Regions from separate parts of the Streptomyces sp. NPDC058092 genome, predicted to be linked through region 1. Evidence: riboswitches for the same ligand, from Rfam matches in the RefSeq annotation. Region 1 holds a riboswitch; each other region holds the start of a gene.

The links. Region 1 has a riboswitch for thiamine pyrophosphate ahead of ACFVV1_RS18255 (thiamine ABC transporter substrate binding subunit). Riboswitches for the same ligand answer to the same signal wherever they lie in the genome.
Region 2: linked by a shared signal. The riboswitch ahead of thiO (glycine oxidase ThiO) and the one ahead of ACFVV1_RS18255 (thiamine ABC transporter substrate binding subunit) in region 1 are both predicted to bind thiamine pyrophosphate.
Region 3: linked by a shared signal. The riboswitch ahead of thiC (phosphomethylpyrimidine synthase ThiC) and the one ahead of ACFVV1_RS18255 (thiamine ABC transporter substrate binding subunit) in region 1 are both predicted to bind thiamine pyrophosphate.

What each region holds. Positions count from the first base shown of each region.
Region 1 is NZ_JBHVSY010000010.1:40,701-48,444, forward strand. It holds gene ACFVV1_RS18250 (ABC transporter permease) at 1-304, opposite strand, end outside; gene ACFVV1_RS18255 (thiamine ABC transporter substrate binding subunit) at 466-1,578, opposite strand; TPP riboswitch at 1,652-1,768, opposite strand; gene rlmN (23S rRNA (adenine(2503)-C(2))-methyltransferase RlmN) at 1,824-2,930, opposite strand; gene ACFVV1_RS18265 (phosphatidate cytidylyltransferase) at 3,033-4,118, opposite strand; gene frr (ribosome recycling factor) at 4,118-4,675, opposite strand; gene pyrH (UMP kinase) at 4,856-5,632, opposite strand; gene tsf (translation elongation factor Ts) at 5,792-6,628, opposite strand; gene rpsB (30S ribosomal protein S2) at 6,731-7,699, opposite strand.
Region 2 is NZ_JBHVSY010000024.1:88,026-95,769, reverse strand. It holds gene ACFVV1_RS31540 (NAD(P)/FAD-dependent oxidoreductase) at 1-915, opposite strand, end outside; gene ACFVV1_RS31535 (hypothetical protein) at 944-1,288, opposite strand; TPP riboswitch at 1,340-1,453, shown strand; gene thiO (glycine oxidase ThiO) at 1,451-2,632, shown strand; gene thiS (sulfur carrier protein ThiS) at 2,629-2,901, shown strand; gene ACFVV1_RS31520 (thiazole synthase) at 2,904-3,698, shown strand; gene pknB (Stk1 family PASTA domain-containing Ser/Thr kinase) at 3,810-5,726, shown strand; gene ACFVV1_RS31510 (deoxyribonuclease IV) at 5,733-6,590, shown strand; gene ACFVV1_RS31505 (DUF4396 domain-containing protein) at 6,692-7,258, shown strand; gene ACFVV1_RS31500 (sulfite oxidase-like oxidoreductase) at 7,291-7,744, opposite strand, start outside.
Region 3 is NZ_JBHVSY010000002.1:172,174-179,917, reverse strand. It holds gene ACFVV1_RS04520 (IclR family transcriptional regulator) at 1-731, shown strand, start outside; gene ACFVV1_RS04515 (SsgA family sporulation/cell division regulator) at 833-1,270, shown strand; gene ACFVV1_RS04510 (YibE/F family protein) at 1,352-2,674, opposite strand; TPP riboswitch at 2,745-2,878, shown strand; gene thiC (phosphomethylpyrimidine synthase ThiC) at 2,871-4,685, shown strand; gene ACFVV1_RS04500 (GNAT family N-acetyltransferase) at 4,830-5,417, shown strand; gene ACFVV1_RS04495 (hypothetical protein) at 5,492-6,316, opposite strand; gene ACFVV1_RS04490 (metallophosphoesterase) at 6,498-7,571, opposite strand; gene ACFVV1_RS04485 (LacI family DNA-binding transcriptional regulator) at 7,730-7,744, opposite strand, start outside.

The DNA of each region.
Region 1 (7,744 bases):
CCGTCCCGACGACGACGGTCGGCAGGACGAACGGCACGGTGACGACCGCCCGCAGCAGTTGTTTGCCGGGGAAGTCGAAGCGGGCGAAGACATAGGCGCCGGGCAGCGCGATCAGCAGGGTCAGCGCGGTCGAGACGAGCGCCTGCCAGGTGGTGAACCAGAGGACGTCGCGGATGTCCGGCCGGGTCAGCACCTCGCCGATCCGGCCGAACTGCCAGACGCCGTCCGCCTTCAGGCCGCGGCCGACAATCGCGGTGACCGGATAGGCGAAGAACAGCGCGAAGAACGCGACGGGCACGGCCATCAGGCCGAGCCGCACCGCGCTCCCGCGCCGCGCCTTCGCGCGCACGAAGTCCGCGTGCCCGGAGCGGCCGCGCGGCTCCTCACCACGCGGCCCGTCCTGGTGCGCACCCGTCCCGCCCGAACTCTTCCCGCCCGCGTCCGTTCCGCGTACGGGGGTCTTCGCTACTTCACTACGAGCGAGGACCACGACTGGACCCACTGCTCACGGTTCTTGGAGATCTTGTCCGGGGCGACGGTCGTCGGCCTGTCCACCGTCGCGCCGAACTTCGTGAAGAGCTCCGGCAGATTCGCGCCCTTGGTGACCGGGTTCACGAACATGTTGAGCGGCATGTCCTCCTGGAACCTCTTGCTGATCAGGAAGTCCAGCAGGGCCTTGCCACCCGCCTCGTTCTTCGCACCGTTCAGCAGCCCCGCGAACTCGATCTGGCGGAAGCAGGTCCCGGTGGCGACCCCGGTCGGGGCCGCAGTGGGCTGCGGCTTCGCGTAGAGCACCTCGACGGGCGGGCTGGAGGCGTACGAGACGACGAGCGGCCGGTCGGCCTTGGCCTTCTTGCCCCCCGCGGAGCCGGAGAACTCCTCGTTGTACGCCTGCTCCCAGCCGTCGACGACCTTGACGCCGTTGCTCTTCAGCTTCTTCCAGTAGTCCTGGTAGCCCTTCTCGCCGTAGGTGGCGACGGTGCCGAGGAGGAAACCGAGGCCGGGCGAGGAGGTCTGGGCGTTCTCGGTGACGAGGAGGTTCTTGTACGCGGGCTTCGTCAGGTCCTCGAAGGACTGCGGCGGCGCGAGCTTCTTGTCGGCGAAGTACTTCTTGTCGTAGTTGACGCAGATGTCGCCGGTGTCGATCGGGGTGACCCGGTGCTCGGTGGCGTCGAGTTGGGTATCGGACGCCACCTGGTCGATGCCCTTCGCCTCGTACGGCGTGAAGAGGCCGCTGTCGAGCGCGCGGGAAAGCAGGGTGTTGTCGACGCCGAAGAACACATCACCGCGCGGGGAACCCTTGGTCAGGATCTCCTGGTTGAGCGCGACACCCGCGTCGCCGCTCTTCAGTACCTTGACGGTGTAGCCGGTCTGCTCGGTGAACTCCTTCAGCACGTCCTTGGAGGCGTTGAAGGAGTCATGGCTGACGAGCGTCACGGTCTTCGAGCCCGAGCTCTTCGTGGAGCCGGAACCGGAGTCCGACGTGTCGGAACTCCCGCATCCGGCAAGTGCGGTGACGCCGAGCGCGGCGGCAACGGCCGTCGCCGCGAGCTGCTTGGTTCTGCGCGTGGTGCTCATTGTGGATTCCTCCTGGGTTTTGGCCAGGAAGAGACGCGGCCCTGCCCACGGGAGGCGGGCAGGGCGCAACAGCATGAGTTGATGACCGAACTTCCTACCTGGAATGACCCGGGCGAGGTTCAGAGGGTCTGCGGCCGACCTGTCCTCGGTGCCGCACTCTCAGCGCTGTGGCGCTCCCCTGTCGGAATATGAAGTTGATTCTATGAAGTTGATTTCAGGCCCAGGTTACACGGGCCGTTCCGGCCTCAGCGCTCGGCTGCAGCCAGCTGCCCGCAGGCCCCGTCGATCTCCTGGCCGCGGGTGTCCCGCACGGTCACCGGCACCCCGTGTGCCGCGATCGCCTCGACGAAGGCCTTCTCGTCCTCGGGCCGCGAGGCGGTCCACTGGGAGCCGGGCGTCGGGTTCAGCGGGATCAGGTTGACGTGCACCCGCCTCCCCTTGAGGAGCCGGCCGAGCCGATCGCCGCGCCAGGCCTGGTCGTTGATGTCCCGGATCAGCGCGTACTCGATGGAGATGCGGCGACCGGACTTCTCCGCGTACTCCCACGCGGCGTCCAGCACCTCACGCACCTTCCACCGCGTGTTCACGGGGACGAGCGTGTCGCGCAGCTCGTCGTCCGGGGCGTGCAGCGAGACGGCGAGACGGCACTTGAAGCCCTCGTCGGCGAAGCGGAGCATCGCGGGCACCAGGCCGACGGTGGAGACGGTGATCCCGCGCTGCGAGAGCCCCAGCCCGTCCGGCTCCGGGTCGGTCAGCCGACGGATCGCGCCGACCACCCGCTTGTAGTTGGCGAGCGGTTCGCCCATGCCCATGAAGACGATGTTGGAGAGCCGTGCCGGGCCCCCCGGGACCTCCCCGTCGCGCAGCGCCCGCATGCCGTCCACGATCTGGTGGACAATCTCGGCGGTCGACAGATTGCGGTCGAGACCGGCCTGTCCCGTGGCGCAGAACGGGCAGTTCATCCCGCATCCCGCCTGTGACGAGATACACATCGTCACCCGCTCCGGGTAGCGCATCAGGACGGACTCGACGAGCGTCCCGTCGTGCAGCTTCCACAGCGTCTTGCGAGTGGTGTCGTCGTCACAACTGATGTGGCGGACCACGGACATCAGATCGGGGAACATCGCCTCGGCGAGCTTGTCCCGCGAACCGGCCGGGATGTTGGTCCACTCGGCCGGGTCGTGCGCGTACCGCGCGAAGTAGTGCTGCGAGAGCTGCTGGGCACGGAACGGCTTCTCGCCGATCGCGGCGACGGCTTCCTTGCGCTCGGCGGGCGTGAGGTCGGCGAGATGCCGCGGCGGCTTCTTGGCTCCGCGGGGCGCGACGAAAGTGAGTTCTCCGGGCTTAGGCATGGTCCATCCAGTGTCGCAGACAGAACAGTGAGGGCCCGCCGCCCTGTGGACAACGGACCCTCACTCGTAAAAGCCCAGGTCAGGAGAGTAGAGCTCGAGGGATCAGCCGGAGCCCACGAACAGCACCAGCAGCAGCCAGACCACCGGGGCGGTCGGCAGCAGCGAGTCCAGCCGGTCCATGATGCCGCCGTGCCCCGGCAGCAGCGTGCCCATGTCCTTGATGCCGAGGTCCCGCTTGATCATCGACTCGCCCAGGTCACCGAGCGTGGCACTGGCCGCGACCGCGAGCCCCAGCAGCAGCCCCTGCCACCAGGAACCGCCGTCGATCAGGAACTGCATGCACAGCGCACCGGCGACCATCGCGAAGGCGACGGCGCCGAACAGACCCTCCCGGGTCTTTCCGGGGCTGATGCGCGGCGCGAGCTTGTGCTTGCCGAAGCGCCAGCCGACGGCGTACGCACCCGTGTCGCTGACCACGGTCAGCAACAGGAAGGTCAGCACCCGCTGCGGCCCGTCGTCCGCGGTCAGGAGCATGGCGACGAACGTGGCCAGGAACGGCACGTAGAACGCGGCGAACACGCCGGCCGTGACGTCCTCGAGGTAGCCCTCCGGGGGCTCGGTCATCCGCCAGACGAGCACCGCGAGGGCGGTGAGCGCCATCGCCACCCAGGCTCCCTCGGCACCCCGTGCGTAGCCGGCCACCACCATCGCCGCGCCACCGACCGCCAGCGGGATGAGCGGCGCCTTGATGTCCTTGCGCTCCTCCAGCCGGGAGGTGAGCTCCCACAGCCCCACGACGACGGCGACGGCGATCACACCGACGAAGACGGCCTTCACGATGAACAGCGAGGCGGCGATGACGGCACCGAGCCCCACACCGACCCCTATGGCGGCTCGCAGATCACGGCCCGCACGCTTCTTCTGCGGGGGAGGCGGCGCGGTGGACATGGGCTCCTGCGGCTTCTCGTCGCGGAACAGGGGGCCGCCGCTCAGGCGTGCGGCCCCCCGGTCCCGGTCATCACGGTCGTCAGCGTCTCTACCTGCGTCGGGAGCGTCCGGCACGATGGGCATGGGCCGAGTCTGCTGGGCGCCATGCACATCGTATGCAGGACCCGCCGGAGCCGCCTGCATCTCGGGCGGACCCCAGTGGCCGGCTCTCTGCGGGGCGCCCCAGGAAGAGTCGTTCATCAGACTTCGAGCAGCTCGGCTTCCTTGTGCTTGAGCAGCTCGTCGACCTGTGCGACGTACTTCGCGGTGGTGTCGTCGAGCTCCTTCTCGGCGCGACGCACCTCGTCCTCGCCGGTCTCCTTGTCCTTGACCAGCTTGTCGAGCGTCTCCTTGGCCTTGCGGCGCACGGCCCGGATGGAGATCTTGGAGTCCTCGGCCTTCGTCTTCGCGACCTTGATGTACTCGCGACGACGCTCCTCGGTGAGGTCCGGGAAGGTCACCCGGATGATATTGCCGTCGTTGCTCGGGTTGACGCCGAGGTCCGAGTCGCGGATGGCCTGTTCGATGTTGCGCAGCGCGGTCTTGTCGAACGGCGTCACGACGGCCATGCGCGGCTCGGGCACCGAGAACGAGGCGAGCTGGTTGATCGGGGTCAGCGCGCCGTAGTAGTCGGCGACGATCTTGTTGAACATCGCCGGGTGGGCACGGCCGGTACGGATCGCGGCGAAGTCCTCCTTCGCAACGACGACGGCCTTCTCCATCTTCTCCTCGGCCTCAAGGAGGGTTTCTTCGATCACCACGTGCTCCTGCGTGTCTTGAGTGGGCCCGGCGTGCTCGGGCCCGGCGGGTCCTGGGTCGCGTCCTCACCTGCACGGTGTCCGACCGGCAGGCCGTTGTCCATCCTTCGGGACCTGTCCCGGGGTGTTCCCCGCAGGCCCCGGGCCCTCCCGTGGCTTCCCGGGAAGGCCCCCCGGTTCTCAGGCCCGGGTGCCCTGGTCACTCACGAGCGTGCCGATCTTCTCACCCTTGACCGCGCGGGCGATATTGCCCGTGGCGGTCAGTTCGAAGACGAGGATCGGCAGCTGGTTGTCACGGCAGAGCGTGATGGCGGTGGCGTCGGCGACCTTGAGATCGCGGGCGAGCACCTCGCTGTACTCGAGGGCGTCGAACTTCACCGCGTCGGGGTTGGTCTTCGGGTCGGAGTCGTAGACCCCGTCCACGCCGTTCTTGCCCATGAGCAGCGCCTGGGCGTCGATCTCCAGGGCGCGCTGGGCGGCGGTGGTGTCGGTGGAGAAGTACGGCATCCCCATACCGGCGCCGAAGATGACGACGCGGCCCTTCTCCAGGTGGCGCACGGCGCGCAGCGGGATGTACGGCTCCGCGACCTGTCCCATGGTGATGGCGGTCTGGACCCGGGAGTCGATGCCCTCCTTCTCCAGGAAGTCCTGGAGAGCCAGGCAGTTCATGACCGTGCCGAGCATGCCCATGTAGTCGGACCGGGCCCGGTCCATGCCGCGCTGCTGGAGTTCGGCACCCCGGAAGAAGTTGCCGCCGCCGATGACAATCGCGATTTCCGCGCCGCCGCGGACGACTGCCGCGATTTCCCGGGCGATGGCGTGTACGACGTCGGGGTCTACACCGAGACCTCCGCCGCCGGCGAACGCTTCTCCGGACAGCTTCAGCATGAAGCGTCCGGGCACCTTGCCGTCCTCGCGCTTGTGGTCACCTTTGGCGGCGTCCGCGCCCTTGTTCATGGAGATTCTCCTCGTGCACATACGAAGAAGGCCATTGCCGGTGGGTCTGGTGTCCCTCAGCGGCAATGGCCTCCTCGTCAGATCTGCGGTCGTACGGCATGAGTGCGGCCGACGACTGCACTGGACCCTAACGGGGTCCACCGTTGTTCGCGGACGGACTCAGATGCCGACCTTGATGCGCGAGAAGCGCTTCAGGGTGACACCGGCCTCGTCCAGAACCTTCTGGACGGACTTCTTGTTGTCCTTGGCGAACGCCTGCTCCAGGACGACGACTTCCTTGAAGAAACCGTTGACGCGACCCTCGACGATCTTCGGAAGGGCGGCCTCCGGCTTACCCTCCTCGCGAGAGGTGGCCTCGGCGACACGACGCTCGTTCTCGACCGTCTCGGCCGGGACCTCGTCGCGGTTGAGGTACTTCGGGGCGAAGGCGGCGATGTGCTGCGCGACGTCCTTGGCGACCTGGGCGTTCTCCTGGTCGAGCTCGACCAGGACACCGACCTGCGGCGGGAGGTCGGGCATCGTGCGGTGCATGTACGCAGCCACGTAACCGCCGGTGAACTGCGCGAAGCGGTCCAGGACGATCTTCTCGCCGAGGTTGGCGTTGGCCTCGTCGACGTACGCCTGGACGGTCTTGCCGGCCTCGATCTCGGAGGCGAGCAGCGCGGCCAGGTCGGCCGGGGAGGTCGCGGCGACGTGGGCGGCGAGCGTGTTCGCGACGGTCTGGAACTTCTCGCCCTTGGCGACGAAGTCCGTCTCGCACTTCAGCTCGAGCAGAACACCGGAGGTCTTGTCCTCGGAGATGAGGGAGACGACGGCACCGTTCTCGGCAGAACGGCCCTCGCGCTTGGCGACGCCCTTCTGACCCTTGATACGGAGCGCCTCGACGGCCTTGTCGACGTTGCCCTCGGCCTCGTCGAGCGCCTTCTTGCAGTCCATCATGCCGGCGCCGGTCAGCTCGCGGAGCTTCTTGACGTCAGCGGCGGTGTAGTTCGCCATGAGTCTGTGTTTCTCTCTCGAAGTCTGAAAGATCTACGGGTGGACGGCGGGGACGGTGCTTGTGGCACCGGCCCCCGCCGTCATTCAGCCGTGACGGAGGCGTCAGGCCTGCTCGGCGTCCGCGGCCGGAGCCTCGGCGGCGGGGGCCTCAGCGGCCGGAGCCTCGGCGGCGGGGGCCTCAGCGGCCGGAGCCTCGGCAGCGGGGGCCTCGGCAGCGGCCTCGGCCGGCGTCTCGGCAGCGTCCGCGACCTTCTCGGTCTCGGCAGAGGTCTGCACCTCGGCGTCGGCCTTCTTGTCGCCCTCGAGCAGGTCGCGCTCCCACTCGGCGAGCGGCTCGCCGGCGGCCTTCTCGCCCGGCTTCGAGTCACCGGTGGCGGCACCGGAACGGGCGATGAGGCCCTCGGCGACGGCGTCGGCGATCACGCGGGTGAGCAGCGTGACGGAGCGGATCGCGTCGTCGTTGCCCGGAATCTTGTAGTCGACCTCGTCGGGGTCGCAGTTGGTGTCGAGGATCGCGACGACCGGGATGTGGAGCTTGCGCGCCTCACCGACGGCGATGTGCTCCTTCTTGGTGTCGACGATCCAGACGGCGCTCGGCACCTTCTGCATCTCGCGGATACCACCGAGGGTCTTCTCCAGCTTGGCCTTCTCGCGGGAGAGAACCAGGAGCTCCTTCTTGGTGAGGCCGGAGGCGGCCACGTCCTCGAAGTCGATGAGCTCGAGCTCCTTCAGACGCTGAAGGCGCTTGTAGACGGTGGAGAAGTTGGTGAGCATGCCACCGAGCCAACGCTGGTTGACGTACGGCATGCCGACGCGCGTCGCCTGCTCGGCGATGGCCTCCTGGGCCTGCTTCTTGGTACCGACGAACATGATGGAGCCGCCGTGGGCGACGGTCTCCTTGACGAACTCGTAGGCGCGGTCGATGTACGACAGCGACTGGAGCAGGTCAATGATGTAGATGCCGTTGCGCTCGGTGAAGATGAAGCGCTTCATCTTCGGGTTCCAGCGACGGGTCTGGTGACCGAAGTGGACGCCGCTTTCCAGCAGCTCCCGCATCGTGACGACGGCCATGGCCGTACTCCTTGAGGTGCTCGGTTGCCGCGACCGCAGGATTGC
Region 2 (7,744 bases), on a different contig from region 1:
GCCCTGGAGGGCGTTGTCCCAGTGGTGGACGAGAAGGCGTTCGCCGTACCGGGCGGAGGGGAACGAAGCGCAGTCACCGACCGCGTACACATCGGGCTGCGAGGTGCGCAGCGCCCCGTCGGCGGTCACCGATCCGTCGGGGCCGAGCGCGATGCCGGAGCCGGCCAGCCAGCCGGTGGCGGGCCGTGCGCCGATTCCGACGACGACCGCTCCGGCCGGGATCGTACGGCCGTCCGCGAGGATCACCCGGCCCGGTTCGACGCGGGCGACCCGGGCTCCGGTGAGGAGTTCGGCGCCGCTCTCGGCGTACCAGGCGCTCATCGGGGCGGCGACCTCGGCGGGCATCGCGCCCGCGAGGGGCCGGTCGGCGGCCTCGACGACGGTGACGGCGCAGCCCGCGGCGCGGGCCGCGGTGGCGAACTCGGCGCCGATCCAGCCCGCGCCGACGACCACGACGCCGTGCTGCTCGTCGAGGACGGGGCGCAGCCGCGCCGCGTCGTCGAGGGTGCGCAGCAGATGGACGCCGGGAACGCCCTCGGCGCCGGGCAGGACGACCGGTTCGGCGCCGGTCGCGATCACCAGCACGTCGTAGGGCACGGGTCCCGACGGGGTGTCCAGCTCATGTGCGCCGGGGCGCACACCGGTCACTTCGCGGCCCAGTTGCAGATCGATGTCCAGCGCATCGAAGTCGACGTCGAAGGCGGAGTCCTCGGCCTCGCCGAGCAGTACCGCCTTGGACAGCGGGGGCCGGTCGTAGGGCTGGTGCGGTTCGGCGCCGATCAGGGCGACGGGGCCGGTGAAGCCCTGCTCCCGCAGGGCCACCGCCGTCTGCACACCGGCCATGCCCGCGCCGACGATGACGACGCGGCGCCCCGCGCCCCGGCCCGGCTGCTCTGACTGCTGCTGCTCGCTCACCCGTACACCTTACGCACCTGACGGTTCGTCAGGAAAGCGGGATCTCTTCCACCGTGCTCGTCCCGCTGCCCTCCTGCGACTCCCATTCCCATCGCTCGTCCAGCCTGACCCGGCCGTCCGCGAGATCGACGACGGTGGAGACACAGTGGCCGCAGGACGTCGTTCCGTCCTGCTTCAGCTGGACGTACCTGAAGTCGAGGGTGTCGTCGACGCGGGTGCCGACGAGATGGCCGCGGACCACGTCGCCGCCGGCGTACTCGGCCCAGATCCGGCCGCCCTCCTCGTGGTACGTGAAGCGGGTACGGGTACCGACCTGGCCCGGGGCCTGGTCGGCGACCGGTGAGAGGACGAGTCCGTCGAGCGAACGGGCCACGGTGGCTACTCCCTTACAGGGTCCGGAGGGCGGGGTCTAGGGTGGCCAACGTAAAACACTCGCGGGAGCCCGGACGCACCGGGCTGAGAGGGAGGCTGGGGCGGCCTCCGACCGTACGAACCTGATCCGGGTCATGCCGGCGAAGGGAGGGGCTGGACGCCCATGCGTTCTTCTCGGAACGGAAACGGATCCGACGTCCTGGTCATCGGGGGCGGGATCATCGGTCTGGTGACCGCCTGGCGGGCCGCGCAACGCGGACTGCGCATCGCGGTCGCCGACCCCGAACCGGGCGGCGGGGCCGCCCAGGTGGCGGCCGGCATGCTGGCCGCCGTCACCGAACTCCACTACGGCGAACAGATGCTGCTGGCCCTCAATGTCGCCTCGGCCGCCCGCTATCCGGCCTTCGCGGCCGAACTGGAAGCGGCGAGCGGGCGGGAGACCGGCTTCCGCGCCTGCGGCACCCTGGCCGTCGCGCTGGACTCCGACGACCGCGCCCATCTGCGGGAACTGCATGCCCTGCAGCAGCGTTCGGGCCTGGAGTCGGAGTGGCTCACGGGCCGCGAATGCCGCCGTCTGGAGCCGATGCTCGCGCCCGGCGTCCGCGGTGGTCTGCGGGTGGACGGCGACCACCAGATCGATCCGCGCCGGCTGGCCGCCGCGCTGCTGACCGCCTGCGAGCGGGCCGGGGTGGTCTTCCACCGCGGCCGCGTGGAGCGTCTGACGGTCGTTCGCGACCGGGCCGCCGGAGCCGTGCTCGCCGGGGGCACGGAGCTCGGCGCCGACCAGGTCGTGCTCGCCGCGGGCAGCCTCAGCGGCCGGCTGCCGGGGCTGCCGGACGAGGTCGTGCCGCCGGTCCGGCCGGTGAAGGGGCAGGTGCTGCGGCTGACCGTGCCCGCCGCGTACGCGCCCTTCCTCACCCGGACGGTCCGGGCCGTGGTCCGGGGCAGCCATGTCTATCTCGTACCGCGGGAGAACGGCGAACTGGTCGTCGGCGCCACCAGCGAGGAGATGGGCTGGGACACCACCGTCACCGCGGGCGGCGTCTACGAGCTGCTGCGGGACGCCCACGAGCTGGTGCCCGGCATCACCGAGCTGCCGCTCACCGAGACCCGCGCCGGTCTGCGCCCCGCCTCCCCCGACAACGCCCCGCTGCTCGGCCCCACCGCCCTGCCCGGCCTCCACCTCGCCACCGGCCACCACCGCAACGGCGTACTGCTCACCCCCGTCACCGGCGACGTCATGGCGGCGCTGCTGGCCGACGGCGAGCTGCCCGAGCCGGCCCGCCCCTTCACCCCGCACCGCTTCCCGCCCGCCGCCCCCGTACGTCAGGAGCAGCCCGCATGACCGAGCCCGCGCCCCTCTCCGAGCCCGCGCCCCGCCCCCGGCCCGCACCGCCCTCCGATCCCGTGCCCGTCCCCGTGGCCGTGAACGGCGAGGTCCGTCTCCTCGCCGCGGGCACCACCCTGGACGCCCTCGTCGCCACCCTGACCACCGCGCACTCCGGCGTCGCCGCCGCCGTCAACGAGGCCGTCGTCCCGCGCGGCCGGTGGTCCGCCACCGTGCTCGGCGGCGGTGACCGCGTCGAGGTCCTGACCGCGGTCCAGGGAGGCTGACGATGGCCGACGACCTCTTCACCCTCGGCGACGCAGCCTTCGGCTCCCGGCTGATCATGGGAACGGGCGGGGCACCCGGCCTCGACGTCCTGGAGCGTTCCCTGACCGCCTCCGGCACCGAGCTGACCACCGTCGCGATGCGCCGCCTCGACCCGACCGTGCAGGGCTCGGTGCTCTCCGTCCTCCAGCGGCTCTCCATCCGCGTCCTGCCGAACACGGCGGGCTGTTTCACCGCGGGCGAGGCCGTGCTGACCGCCCGGCTGGCCCGCGAGGCGCTCGGCACCGACTGGATCAAGCTGGAGGTGGTGGCCGACGAGCGGACCCTGCTGCCCGATCCGATCGAGCTGCTGGACGCCGCGGAGACCCTGGTGGACGACGGCTTCACCGTGCTGCCGTACACCAATGACGATCCGGTGCTGGCCCGCAGGCTCCAGGACGTGGGGTGTGCGGCGGTCATGCCGCTCGGCTCCCCCATCGGCTCCGGCCTCGGCATCCGCAATCCGCACAACTTCCAGCTGATCGTCGAACAGGCCCGGGTGCCGGTGATTCTCGACGCGGGCGCCGGGACGGCCTCGGACGCGGCGCTCGCGATGGAGCTGGGGTGCGCGGCGGTGATGCTGGCGTCCGCGGTGACCCGCGCCCAGGAGCCGGAGCTGATGGCCGCGGCGATGCGACACGCGGTGGAGGGCGGGCGGCTGGCGTACCGCGCGGGCCGGATCCCGCGCCGCCACTTCGCCGAGGCATCGTCGCCGGTGGAGGGGCGTGCGGCGCTGGACCCGGAGCGCCCGGCCTTCTGACCCGCCGGGACGCCGTGGACCACATGTTCCTGTCACGGCTCGGCTGCAGTACGGCCCCGGGACCGCTCCGGTCCGTGGGAGGTGTTCGTGGCGGCTCGTAGACTCGCATGCGTGGATACGACCCTCCAGGACCCTCTCGTCGGGCAGCTGCTCGACGGCCGCTACCGCGTCGATGCCCGCATCGCCGTGGGCGGCATGGCCACGGTCTACCGGGCCGTGGACACCCGGCTCGACCGGGTGCTCGCCCTCAAGGTGATGCACCCGGCGCTCGCCACCGACGCCTCGTTCGTCGAGCGCTTCATCCGCGAGGCCAAGTCCGTGGCCCGGCTCGCGCACCCCAATGTGGTCGCGGTCTTCGACCAGGGCGCCCAGGGCCAGTACGTGTACCTCGCGATGGAGTACGTCGCGGGCTGCACCCTGCGAGACGTGCTGCGCGACCGCGGTGCCCTGCAGCCGAGAGCCGCGCTGGACATCCTGGAGCCCGTCCTCGCCGCCCTCGGCGCCGCGCACCGGGCGGGCTTCGTGCACCGCGACATGAAGCCGGAGAACGTCCTCATAGGGGACGACGGCCGGGTCAAGGTCGCCGACTTCGGTCTCGTACGGGCGGTGGGCGCCGTCACCGACACCACCGGGTCGGTCCTGGGCACCGTCTCCTATCTCGCCCCTGAGCAGATAGAGCACGGCACGGCGGACACCCGTACCGATGTGTACGCCTGCGGTGTCGTCCTGTACGAAATGCTGACCGGTTCCAAGCCGCGCGCCGGGGACACCCCCGCCCAGGTCATCTACCAGCACCTCAACGAGGACGTCCCGGCCCCGTCGGCCGTCGTCCCGGGGCTCCCGGTCGCGCTCGACGACCTGGTGGCGAACGCCACCGCCCGCAACCCCGAGGTCCGCCCGTTCGACGCGGTGGCGCTGCTCGCCGAGACCCGTGAGGCCCGCTCCGACCTCACCGACGCCCAGCTGGACGCCGTACCGCCGCAGGCCCTCGCCGGGGCGCACGACGCCGCGGAGGACCGTACGAGCGTGATCCCGCGGCTGGTCCCGGCCGATCAGGGCGTCGCCCATCACACCAGCCGGCTGGAGATGCCCGCGCCGATGCCGCCGGGGCCCGCGCCGCGCGGACCGTGGCGCCTCGGTCCGCGGCGCTCCGTCATGGCCGCGGTCGTCGCCGTGCTGCTGGTGCTGGGGGTCGGCACCGGTGTCTGGTACATCAACTCCGGGCAGTTCAGCCGGGTGCCCGCGCTGCTCGGCCAGACCGAGAAGACCGCCCAGCAGCGGCTCTCGGACGCCGGTCTGGAACTCAAGGGCGTCAAGCGGTCCTTCAGCGACACCGTGGACCGCGGCAAGGTCATCAGCAGCGATCCCGCATCCGGGGCCCGCATCCGGGGGAACGACGCGGTGACGCTGGTCGTCTCGCGCGGCCCCGAGATCGTGAAGGTGCCCGACGTCCAGGGCCGTACGCTCGCCGACGCCCGGCATGAGCTGAAGAAGGCCGGCCTGGTGCCCGGCATGGTCACCAAGGAGTTCAGCGAGCAGACGGGGCGGGGCGAGGTGATCCGTACGGAACCCGCGGCCGGCACCGGACGCCACCCGGACTCCGCGGTCGCCCTGATCGTCAGCAAGGGCGCCCCGGTCGACGTCCCCGATGTCACGGGGCTGTCCGTCGCGGACGCCACCGCCGCGCTGGACGAGCAGGGCCTGAAGGCAGAGGTGCTGCCCGACCGGGTCAACTCCCCCGAGGTCGCGGGCGACATCGCCCATCAGTCACCGGCCCGGGGCAGCCAGGCCGCCGAGGGCGACACCCTCACGCTCACGGTCTCCAAGGGACCGCGGATGATCGACGTCCCGGACGTCACCGGCAAGGACGTCGACGAGGCCAGGAGCGAGCTGGAGAACGCGGGCTTCGAGGTCAAGGTCGACCGCCCGTTCCTCTCCTTCAGCGACACCATCGCGAGCCAGTCCGTCGACGGCGGCAAACAGGCCCCCGAGGGCAGCACCATCACCATCAAGACCAAGGGGCTCTAGATCCATATGCGCAACCCGGTCGGCGGCCATGTTCCCGTGGCCGGAGGCCTCGCCAAGGTCGGCCTCCCGTACGCCCGCGAGATGGGGGCGGAGGCCGTCCAGGTCTTCGTCGCCAACCCGCGCGGCTGGGCGACGCCCGTCGGCAACCCGGCCCAGGACGAACAGTTCCGCGCCGAGTGCGCCGCCGAGTCCATACCGGCGTACGTCCACGCCCCGTACCTGATCAACTTCGGCTCGCACACCGGGGCCACCGTCGAGAAGTCCGTGGACTCACTGCGCCACTCGCTGCGCCGGGCCCGCGAGATCGGCGCCCTGGGCGTCGTGGTGCACACCGGATCGGCGACCGGCGGCCGCCCGCGCGAGCAGGCCCTCGCACAGGTACGCACGCACATGCGGCCGCTCCTGGACGAGCTGACGCACGACGACGACCCGTATCTGCTGCTGGAGTCGACCGCCGGACAGGGCTCCTCGCTCTGCTCACGGACCTGGGACTTCGGCCCGTACTTCGAGGCACTCGACGCCCACCCCAAGCTCGGCATCTGCCTCGACACCTGCCACATCTACGCGGCGGGCCACGATCTGACCGGTCCGGCGGGCATGCGCCAGACCCTGGACCTACTCGTGGACACGGTCGGCGAAGGCCGGCTGAAACTGATCCATGCCAATGACTCCAAGGACGCGGTGGGCGCCCACAAGGACCGCCACGAGAACATCGGCGCCGGGCACATCGGCGAGGAACCGTTCCGGGAGCTGTTCGCTCATCCGGCGACCGCCGACGTACCGCTGATCATCGAGACGCCGGGCGGCAAGGAAGGTCATGCGGCGGATGTGGCGCGGCTGAAGGGGCTGCGCGAACGGGACTGAGCGCCTCGCCCCCGCACAGATTTTTCCGTTGTGGGATACCCCATGGGGGTATACGGTTCCTCCTGTCGGCAGGAACCGCTACTCGGCATTGGGGGATCGCCATGCATCACGACACACAGCACGAGCAGCACAGCCACCATGAGCGGAGCGGGCAGCACACAGAGCACAGCCCGCATGCAGACCACGGCGAGCACGCGGCCCATGCCGACCACACCGGCCGCCACCCCGGCAAGGCCGGCTGGGCCATGGCCGCGCAGGCCACCCTGCACTGCCTCACCGGATGCGCCATCGGCGAGATCCTCGGCATGGTGATCGGCACGGCGCTCGGCTGGGGCAACATGGGGACGATGGTGCTCGCCATCGCCCTGGCCTTCTTCTTCGGCTACGCGCTGACGCTGCGCTCCATCCGGAAGGCGGGCGTCGACTTCCGTACGGCCCTGCGGGTCGCCCTCGCCGCCGACACCCTGTCCATCGCGGTGATGGAGCTGATCGACAACGGAGTGATCGCACTGTGGCCGGGCGCCATGGACGCCACTCTCTCCGACACGCTGTTCTGGGGAGCACTCATGCTCTCGCTCGCCGTCGCCTTCGTCGTCACCACACCGGTCAACAAGTGGATGATCGGCCGCGGCAAGGGCCATGCGGTGGTGCATCGGTACCACCACTGAGGACGGACCGGGCCGGCCCGGGAGCCGTCAGGTCAGAGCTCGGGGCCGTCCCCGGGCTCCTCCTGGTACGAGTAGCGCTGCTCGCGCCACGGATCGCCGATGTTGTGATAGCCGCGCTCCTCCCAGAAGCCGCGGCGGTCGGCCGTCATGTACTCGACGCCGCGGACCCATTTGGGCCCCTTCCAGGCGTAGAGGTGCGGCACGATGAGCCGCAGCGGGAAGCCGTGCTCGGCGGTGAGCAGCTCACCACCCTTGTGAGTGGCGAAAAGTGTTCGGTCCGAGGCGAAGTCGGAGAGCCGCAGATTCGAGCTGAACCCGTACTCGGCCCAGACCATCACATGGGTGACGTTCGGCGCGGGCGGTGCGAGTTCCAGGATCGTACGGGCGAGCACGCCGCCCCATTCGGCGCCGAGCATGCTGAATTTGGTGACGCAGTGCAGGTCGGCGACCACCGAGGTGAACGGCAGCACCGAGAATTCCTCGTGG
Region 3 (7,744 bases), on a different contig from region 1:
GTTCGGTTCAGCGAGCGCTGAGGCTGCTGGAGGCTGTGGGTGCCCATCGAGACGGGGCGCCCGCGAAGCAGTTGGCCAGGGAAGCGGGCCTTCCCCTTCCCACTGCCTACCATCTGCTGCGCACCCTGGCCCACGAGGGCTATCTGCGCCGGGAGAACGGTGTGTTCCTCTTCGGAACCGCCGCTGAGCGCCTGGTCGATGAAGGTTCCCTGCGGAATCGTCGCAGCAGAATGACGGAGTCGCTGAGCCGCTGGCGCGACACCATCGGCGCACCGGTGTACTGCGCCGTCTACCGCGAGGGCGAGATCGAACTCGTCGCCGTCGCCGACACCCCAGCCATCCCCGCGGTGGACGAGTCGGCGTCCTTCCGGGAGACCGGGCACGCCCATGCGATCGGCCAGTGTCTGCTGAGCCAACTCGACGAGAAGGCCCGCGAGGACCATCTGGACCGGCATCCGGTACGGCCGCTGACCCGCTACTCGGTGAGGGACCGCGTGACGCTCCTTGAGCGGTTGCGGTCGCTGGAACGAATGGAACCTGTCATCGAACGACAGGAGTACGCCTTGGGGACGGTCTGCGCGGCCATCCCGATCACTGCCGGATTCACCGCCGCCGCGATGGCCATTTCGGTACCCCTGGAGCAGGAAGACCGGTTGCTCCCCGCAGTCGAACAACTACGTGGCGAAGTGGCCAACCTCTTGCGTTCGTTCGTGTTCTCTATCAGTATCTGAAAAATCACTCCTTGTGATCTGCTATCGCGTGCACCACGATGGCGTCAATAGGGCCATGGGGGATCATTCCTGGCCAGATTCATCTACTGCGGGGTTGAACGATGCGCGAGTCGGTTCAAGCTGAGGTCATGATGAGCTTCCTCGTTTCCGAGGAGCTCTCTTTCCGGATCCCGGTGGAGCTCCGGTACGAAGTGTGTGATCCGTATGCGATCCGGATGACCTTCCATCTGCCCGGCGACGCCCCCGTCACCTGGGCATTCGGCCGCGAGCTGCTGCTCGACGGCCTCAACAGCCCCAGTGGCGACGGCGATGTGCACATCGGACCCACGGAGCCCGAGGGGCTTTCCGACGTACATATCCGGCTTCAGGTGGGCGAGGATCGCGCCCTCTTCCGGGCCGGTACCGCGCCACTTGTGGCTTTTCTCGATCGGACGGACAAACTCGTGCCGCTCGGGCAGGAGTGCACGCTGGGTGACTTCGAGGGCAATCTGGAAGAGGCTCTGGGCCGGATCCTCGCCGAGGAGCAGAACGCCGGCTGAAGAGCACGGGGTCGCAGACCGGCCCGCAGGTCGAACGCGACACCCGCCGAATGGGTGAATCGCTCTCCGTGGTGGGGGCGTTCAAGGCTTCGCCCTGCGACGGCGGCCTCTCCCGGTCCGTACGGGTGCTGAAGCTCCGGCTTCCGCGCCGAGCCCTGTGCGGTCCGCGGAGACGACCAGCGCGGCGAGCACCGTCGTCACCGGCACCGAGGCGACCAGCCCGATCGAGCCGACCAGTGTTCGTACGATCTCCTCCGCCACCAGCTCGCTGTTGGCCACCGCCCCCACGCTGCTCCGGGCGATCGAGAACAGCAGCAGCAGCGGCAGCGCCGCGCCCGCGTAGGCGAGCACCAGCGTATTGACGACCGAGGCGATGTGGTCGCGCCCGATCCTGATCCCTGCCCTGTAGAGCCCCCGCGCACCCATCGTCGGGTTCGCCTGGTGCAACTCCCAGACCGCCGAGGTCTGGGTGACCGTCACATCGTCGAGGACCCCGAGCGAACCGATGATGACACCGGCCAGCAGCAGGCCGCTCATGTCGATGTGCGGGTACAGGCCGTGGATGAGGCCGGTGCTGTCGTCGGTGTTGCCGGTCAGGCTCGCCCAGCCGATGAAGAGCGATCCGAGCAGCCCGATCAGCAGGAGCGAGATCAGTGTGCCGATCACCGCGACCGAGGTGCGGGCGGTCGGACCGTGGCACATGTAGAGCGCGATCAGCATGATCGCACTGGCCCCGATCACCGCGACGAGCAGGGGATTCGAGCCCTGGAGGATGGCCGGGAGGATGAACAGGGTCAGTACCGCGAACGACACGGCGAGCGCGACCAGAGCCATCACCCCACGCATCCTGCCCACCGCGACCACGACCAGGGCGAAGATCCCGGCCAGCAGCGCCATCGGGAACTTCCGGTTCACATCCGTCACCGAGTACTGCAGATCGTGGGGTGCGTCGGGGGCGTACGCCACGACCACGCCCTGACCCTGGCGCAACTGACGCGGTGCGTCGGGCTGGACGATCTCGACGAAGGTCCGGCCCTTGTCGTGACCGGTCGTCACCTCGACGGTGGCCTTCTCGCACAGCCCCGGCGCGCTCCCCGACGGCGGGGTGGTCTCACCGCTGATGGGCATCTGGGCGGCGTTCACGTCCTTGCAGTCCACCTTGTCGACCTTCACCACCTTCGCCTGCTGGGTCTGCCGGTCGAAACCGACACCGGTCCGCTCGTGCGGAGGAGCACCGCCCGGCCAGAGCACCACCAGGCCGACGACGACCGCGGTGGCGAACGGGATGAGCACGGCCGCGATGACCTTGCGCAGATGCTTCGAGACGGGCGCGGCAGGACCATGGCTGTGCGAGTGGCCGTGCTGATGGCCTCGCGGTTCGGAGTCGATTTGGGGGGACGTCACCGGCCGATCATCGCAAGAAGAGAGGGGCCCTCTGTTCATTAGGCCGGACAGGGGGCTAGCGTGGAGGAACCTTTGCACACGCGGGAGCTCGGAGCACCGGGCTGAGAGGGCGCTGATATCCGTACATCCGTACGGGACAGGCTGCGCCGACCGCCGAACCTGTTACCGGGTAATGCCGGCGTAGGGAGTAGGTCTCATGACCACATCGGACGCACGCACGCCTGCCTCGAACCAGAGTGACGAGGCCGGGAAGTCCATCGGCTGGCACAAGGGATACGTCCAGGGCTCACGCCCGGACCTCCGGGTGCCGGTCCGTCAGGTGCACCTCACCAACGGCAAGGACGTGACGCTGTACGACACGTCGGGTCCGTACACCGATCCCAGCACCGAGACCGATGTCCGTCGCGGGCTCGCACCGCTGCGGGAGAACTGGATCATCGCGCGCGGCGACACCGAGGAGTACCCGGGCCGCCCCGCGCGCCCCGAGGACGACGGGCTCAAGCACACCTCGCCGCAAATGGGGTCTCCCCTGCTCGAGCGAAGCCGAGATCATGGGGAAGGGCTGCGCAACCTCGACGCGGTCTTCCCCGGCCGGCCCCGGCTGCCCCGCCGCAGCCGGAACGGGCAGCCGGTGACCCAGCTCGCGTATGCCCGCCGGGGTGAGATCACCCCGGAGATGGAATACGTGGCGATCCGGGAGAACACCGAGCCCGAGGTGGTGCGCGAGGAGATCGCCGCGGGCCGGGCCGTACTGCCGGCCAACGTCAACCACCCCGAGATCGAACCGATGATCATCGGGAAGCGGTTCCTGGTGAAGGTCAATGCCAACATCGGCAACTCCGCGGTGACGTCCTCCATCGAGGAGGAGGTGGAGAAGATGACGTGGGCGACGCGCTGGGGCGCCGACACGGTCATGGACCTTTCCACCGGCCGCAACATTCACACCACCCGTGAGTGGGTCCTGCGCAACTCCCCCGTGCCGATCGGCACCGTTCCCCTCTACCAGGCGCTCGAAAAGGTCGACGGCCGGGCCGAGGAGCTGACCTGGGAGATCTACAAGGACACCGTCATCGAGCAGGCCGAGCAGGGCGTCGACTACATGACGGTCCACGCCGGCGTGCGCCTGCCGTACGTCCCGCTGACCGCCCGACGCAAGACCGGCATCGTCTCCCGCGGCGGTTCGATCATGGCGGCGTGGTGCCTCGCGCACCACAAGGAGTCCTTCCTGTACGAGCACTTCGAGGAGCTCTGCGAGATCCTCGCCACATACGACGTGACGTACTCGCTGGGCGACGGTCTGCGCCCCGGCTCGATCGCCGACGCCAACGACGAGGCCCAGTTCGCCGAACTGCGCACGCTCGGCGAACTGAACACGATCGCCAAGCGGCACGGCGTCCAGACCATGATCGAGGGCCCGGGCCATGTCCCGATGCACAAGATCAAGGAGAACATTGACCTCCAACAGGAGATCTGCGAGGAGGCGCCGTTCTACACGCTCGGCCCGCTGACCACCGATGTCGCTCCGGCGTACGACCACATCACCTCGGGCATCGGCGCGGCGATGATCGCGTGGTGGGGCACGGCGATGCTCTGTTACGTCACGCCCAAGGAGCACCTCGGCCTGCCCAACCGCGACGATGTGAAGACCGGCGTCATCACGTACAAGATCGCAGCCCATGCGGCGGACCTCGCCAAGGGGCACCCGGGGGCGCAGGACTGGGACGACGCGCTCTCCGACGCCCGTTTCGAATTCCGCTGGGAGGACCAGTTCAATCTGGCTCTCGACCCGGTCACGGCGCGGGAGTTCCACGACGAGACGCTGCCCGCCGAACCGGCGAAGACCGCGCACTTCTGCTCGATGTGCGGGCCGAAATTCTGTTCGATGAAGATCTCCCAGGACATCCGCCGTGAACACGGCGGTTCGCAGGCGGAGATCGAGGCGGGCATGGCGGAGAAGTCCAAGGAGTTCGCGGCAGCCGGCAACCGGGTCTATCTGCCGATCGCGGACTGATCGGTCCGACGCGTGGCCGAGGGGCGAAGACCGCAGCAGGTCTTCGCCACTCGGCCGCGGCTCTCCGCGTCCGCACGGCAGGCTCCGGACGCTCGGTGCCAAAAGCAGGTGATCAGGGCGGTTGCGTGTCCGTAGGCTCCGCGCATGAGCGATAGCGCGGCGGAGGCGAACGAGGCGGACCGGAAGCCGTGTTGGCGAGGGCGGAACGTCGCCTTCGTTCCCGTGGAAGTCGATGACGCCGAACTGCTGCAGGAGTGGCGGTCCGATCCGGCAACCGCTCATGCGATGGGTATCTGGCCACGTTCGCTCACGTCGCTGCGGGAACGCATCGAGCGCGGCCACGACGACCAGGACCGTGACGACTTCGTCGTCGTGCTTCCCGACGGCACGCCTGTCGGCCACGTGGCCCTGACCGAACAGGATGTCGCCGACGGTACGGCCGAGGTCGAGCTGCTGCTGGCTCCGCAGCACCGCGGTCGCGGATACGGCACGGACGCAGTCGACGCGCTGACGGACCTGGCGTTCGGCGAGTTGCCCATGTACCGCCTTCAGGCGGTCACCCACACGGACAACGCGGCCGCGCTCGCCGTTCTCCTCAGGTCGGGGTTCGTCCAGGAGGGGATACGGCGATCTGCGTGTCTGCACCGGGGGCGCCGCCATGACGTCGCGGTGCTCTCACTGCTCCGTCCCGAGTGGGAGGCGCTGGCGCGCCCGAAGGCATGGGACCGCTGACCCACGCCGGCCCGGCGCGCGGCCCGTTGGCCGACGCGGTGTCCCTGGTGGGGGTACGTGTTCCCCGGATCCGGTCAGTCCGGTTCATGCTCCGGGCCGCCGAAGTCGGGGCTGGTGAAGTCCGGGCTGGTGAAGGTCGGGCGGGGGCCCGCCGCCGGGCCGTCGTCGGGGCTGGTGAAGTCCGGCCGGCTGTAGCCGATCTTCGGGATGCGGTTCTCCGAGCGGTGCGGGGTGCGTGCCGCGGGGCCGGCTTCGGGGTCGGCGAGCGCGTCCCTGAGGAACGGCAGGATGCCGCGCTCCAGCAGGGCGTGGCGCCATGCCTCCCTGGCGCGCGCCACATCCTCCGGAAGCTCGCCCCCGGAATCCTCGGCGGGCTGCGACGTCGACCCGTTGCGCAGTGCGGTGACGAGCAGTCCGACGGCGGCGGCCAGGATGGCGGCGGCCATGACCGCCGCGAAGAACCAGCCTGCGGCGACCATGGTGGAGGCGAAGGACGGCGGCGGGCTGAGCAGTTTCAGCAGATAGCCGGCCAGCAGGAATATGAACGCGGCGGTGCCGGCGAGCACGGGTGCCAGAACCGTGACGACCGCTCCTATGCCGGCGCCCGACTGGCTCTGACGGTTTATGCCGGACCCGGGACCGGTGTCCTCGTCCGTTCCTTCGTCCGGTCCGCGCAGTTCTTCGCGGGCCTTCACATAGTGCTCGTACTCGGTGGCGGCCGTCGCGCTGATCAGCGCCGTGGCGTCCAGCGCCATGGTGCGCAGCTGCACGGCGTTGAGCCGCTTGCCGACCGCGGCCAGATCCGGTCGTTCATGGGCGTGGCGCAGTGCGTCGTCGAGGATCCGCTCGTACTCGGGGCGGTCCTCGGCCAGCAGGTGCGGAGCGCTGTTCATGTGCATCCCCCGATGCTCCGTTGGGCCTGAATGCCCGCTCGGACCGGGCAGTTGGGCGGAAACGGAGGAGAGCCTGCTACTGATACGCCGATGGTAGAGCGCCCACGGCACGGGGTGACAGGGGGTTTCCGTAAATAGGCCCGGTGGTCGGCGTGGTCAGGTCGTGGAGCGTCTTCCCTGATGGACGTCAGTCATGCAGGGGCAGTTGGACGACCAGTAGCTTTCCGGCCATGGTCACTCCGCCGTCCATGGCGATGGCGAGTCCGTCCGCGTACACGTGCGGGCCGTCGACCACGGGACCGGAACCGTCCTCTCCGTCCTCCGAGCCGACCTCGCCGAGGAGGTACGGAATGGGGCTGTGACCATGGACGATGCGCTGTCCGCCGTAGGCCGACAGCAGCTCCCGTACGGCCTGCGGCCCCGCCTCGTCGCGGAAGGCGAACCGCTTCGTGAGCTTCCGGAAGAGGTCCCAGCACTCGTCGGCGTCGTTACGCGTGAGAATGGCGTGCACGGTGTCGTTGACGTCCTCGATGGTGCTGCCGTAGTCGAGGTATGCCGTCGTGTCGGAGTGTGTCAGCAGATGCCCGTCCTCCTCGACGATCGCGTCGAGCCGGGACATCCACTGGAGGTGGACGTCTTGGAGCCGCTCCATGTCGTTCTTCTGGCCGCCGTTGAGCAGCCAGGCGGCCTGGAAGGTGGCGGTGCCGGCGCCGGAGTTGACCGGGGTGTCGCCGAACCGCTTGGCGCCGATGAGCAGCAGTTCGTGATTGCCCATCAGGGCCTTGCAGTAGCCGCCCGCGGCCGCGGCCTCGGCGGAGAGGCGCATCACCAGGTCGATGACGCCGATGCCGTCGGGTCCCCGGTCGGTGAAATCGCCCAGGAACCAGAGCCGGGCATTGCCCGCGGACCAGTTGCCCGCGGCGTCGATGAGGCCCTGCTCGGCGAGGGCGGCGTGGAGCTCGTCCAGATAGCCGTGGACGTCGCCGACGACGTACAGCGGTCCGAGCCCCGGCTCCGGGGCGGGCCGCGGGTCGAGGACGGCCCGCACCTGGGCGGTGTCACCGCGGTTGATCACCGGAAGGTCGCGTGCGGTGGGGGTGTACCCCTCCGGCAGCCCGTCTCCCGGAACGGCGTTGCCCGGGTGCGGCGGTGAAGGCGGCATCGGAGTCTGCGCATAGGGCGGTACGCGGAAGTCACGCAACGTCGCAGTCCGCACCACGGGTTCCTGACCGGCCCCCTGTGTCATCGACCCCTCCACCACCGTCGCGCCGCCGTACACCTGACGGGCCCTGCTGGTCGGGGCGGTCCGCGGTGTCGTGCGCCCATCATAGGAATGCGAATCGTGCTCTGTGACGCACCAGGGGTGGTGAATCCGGGCGCACGTCAGGTTCACCGGCCGATTGGTCCGAAATCGCCTGATCAATCCCCGGCGGG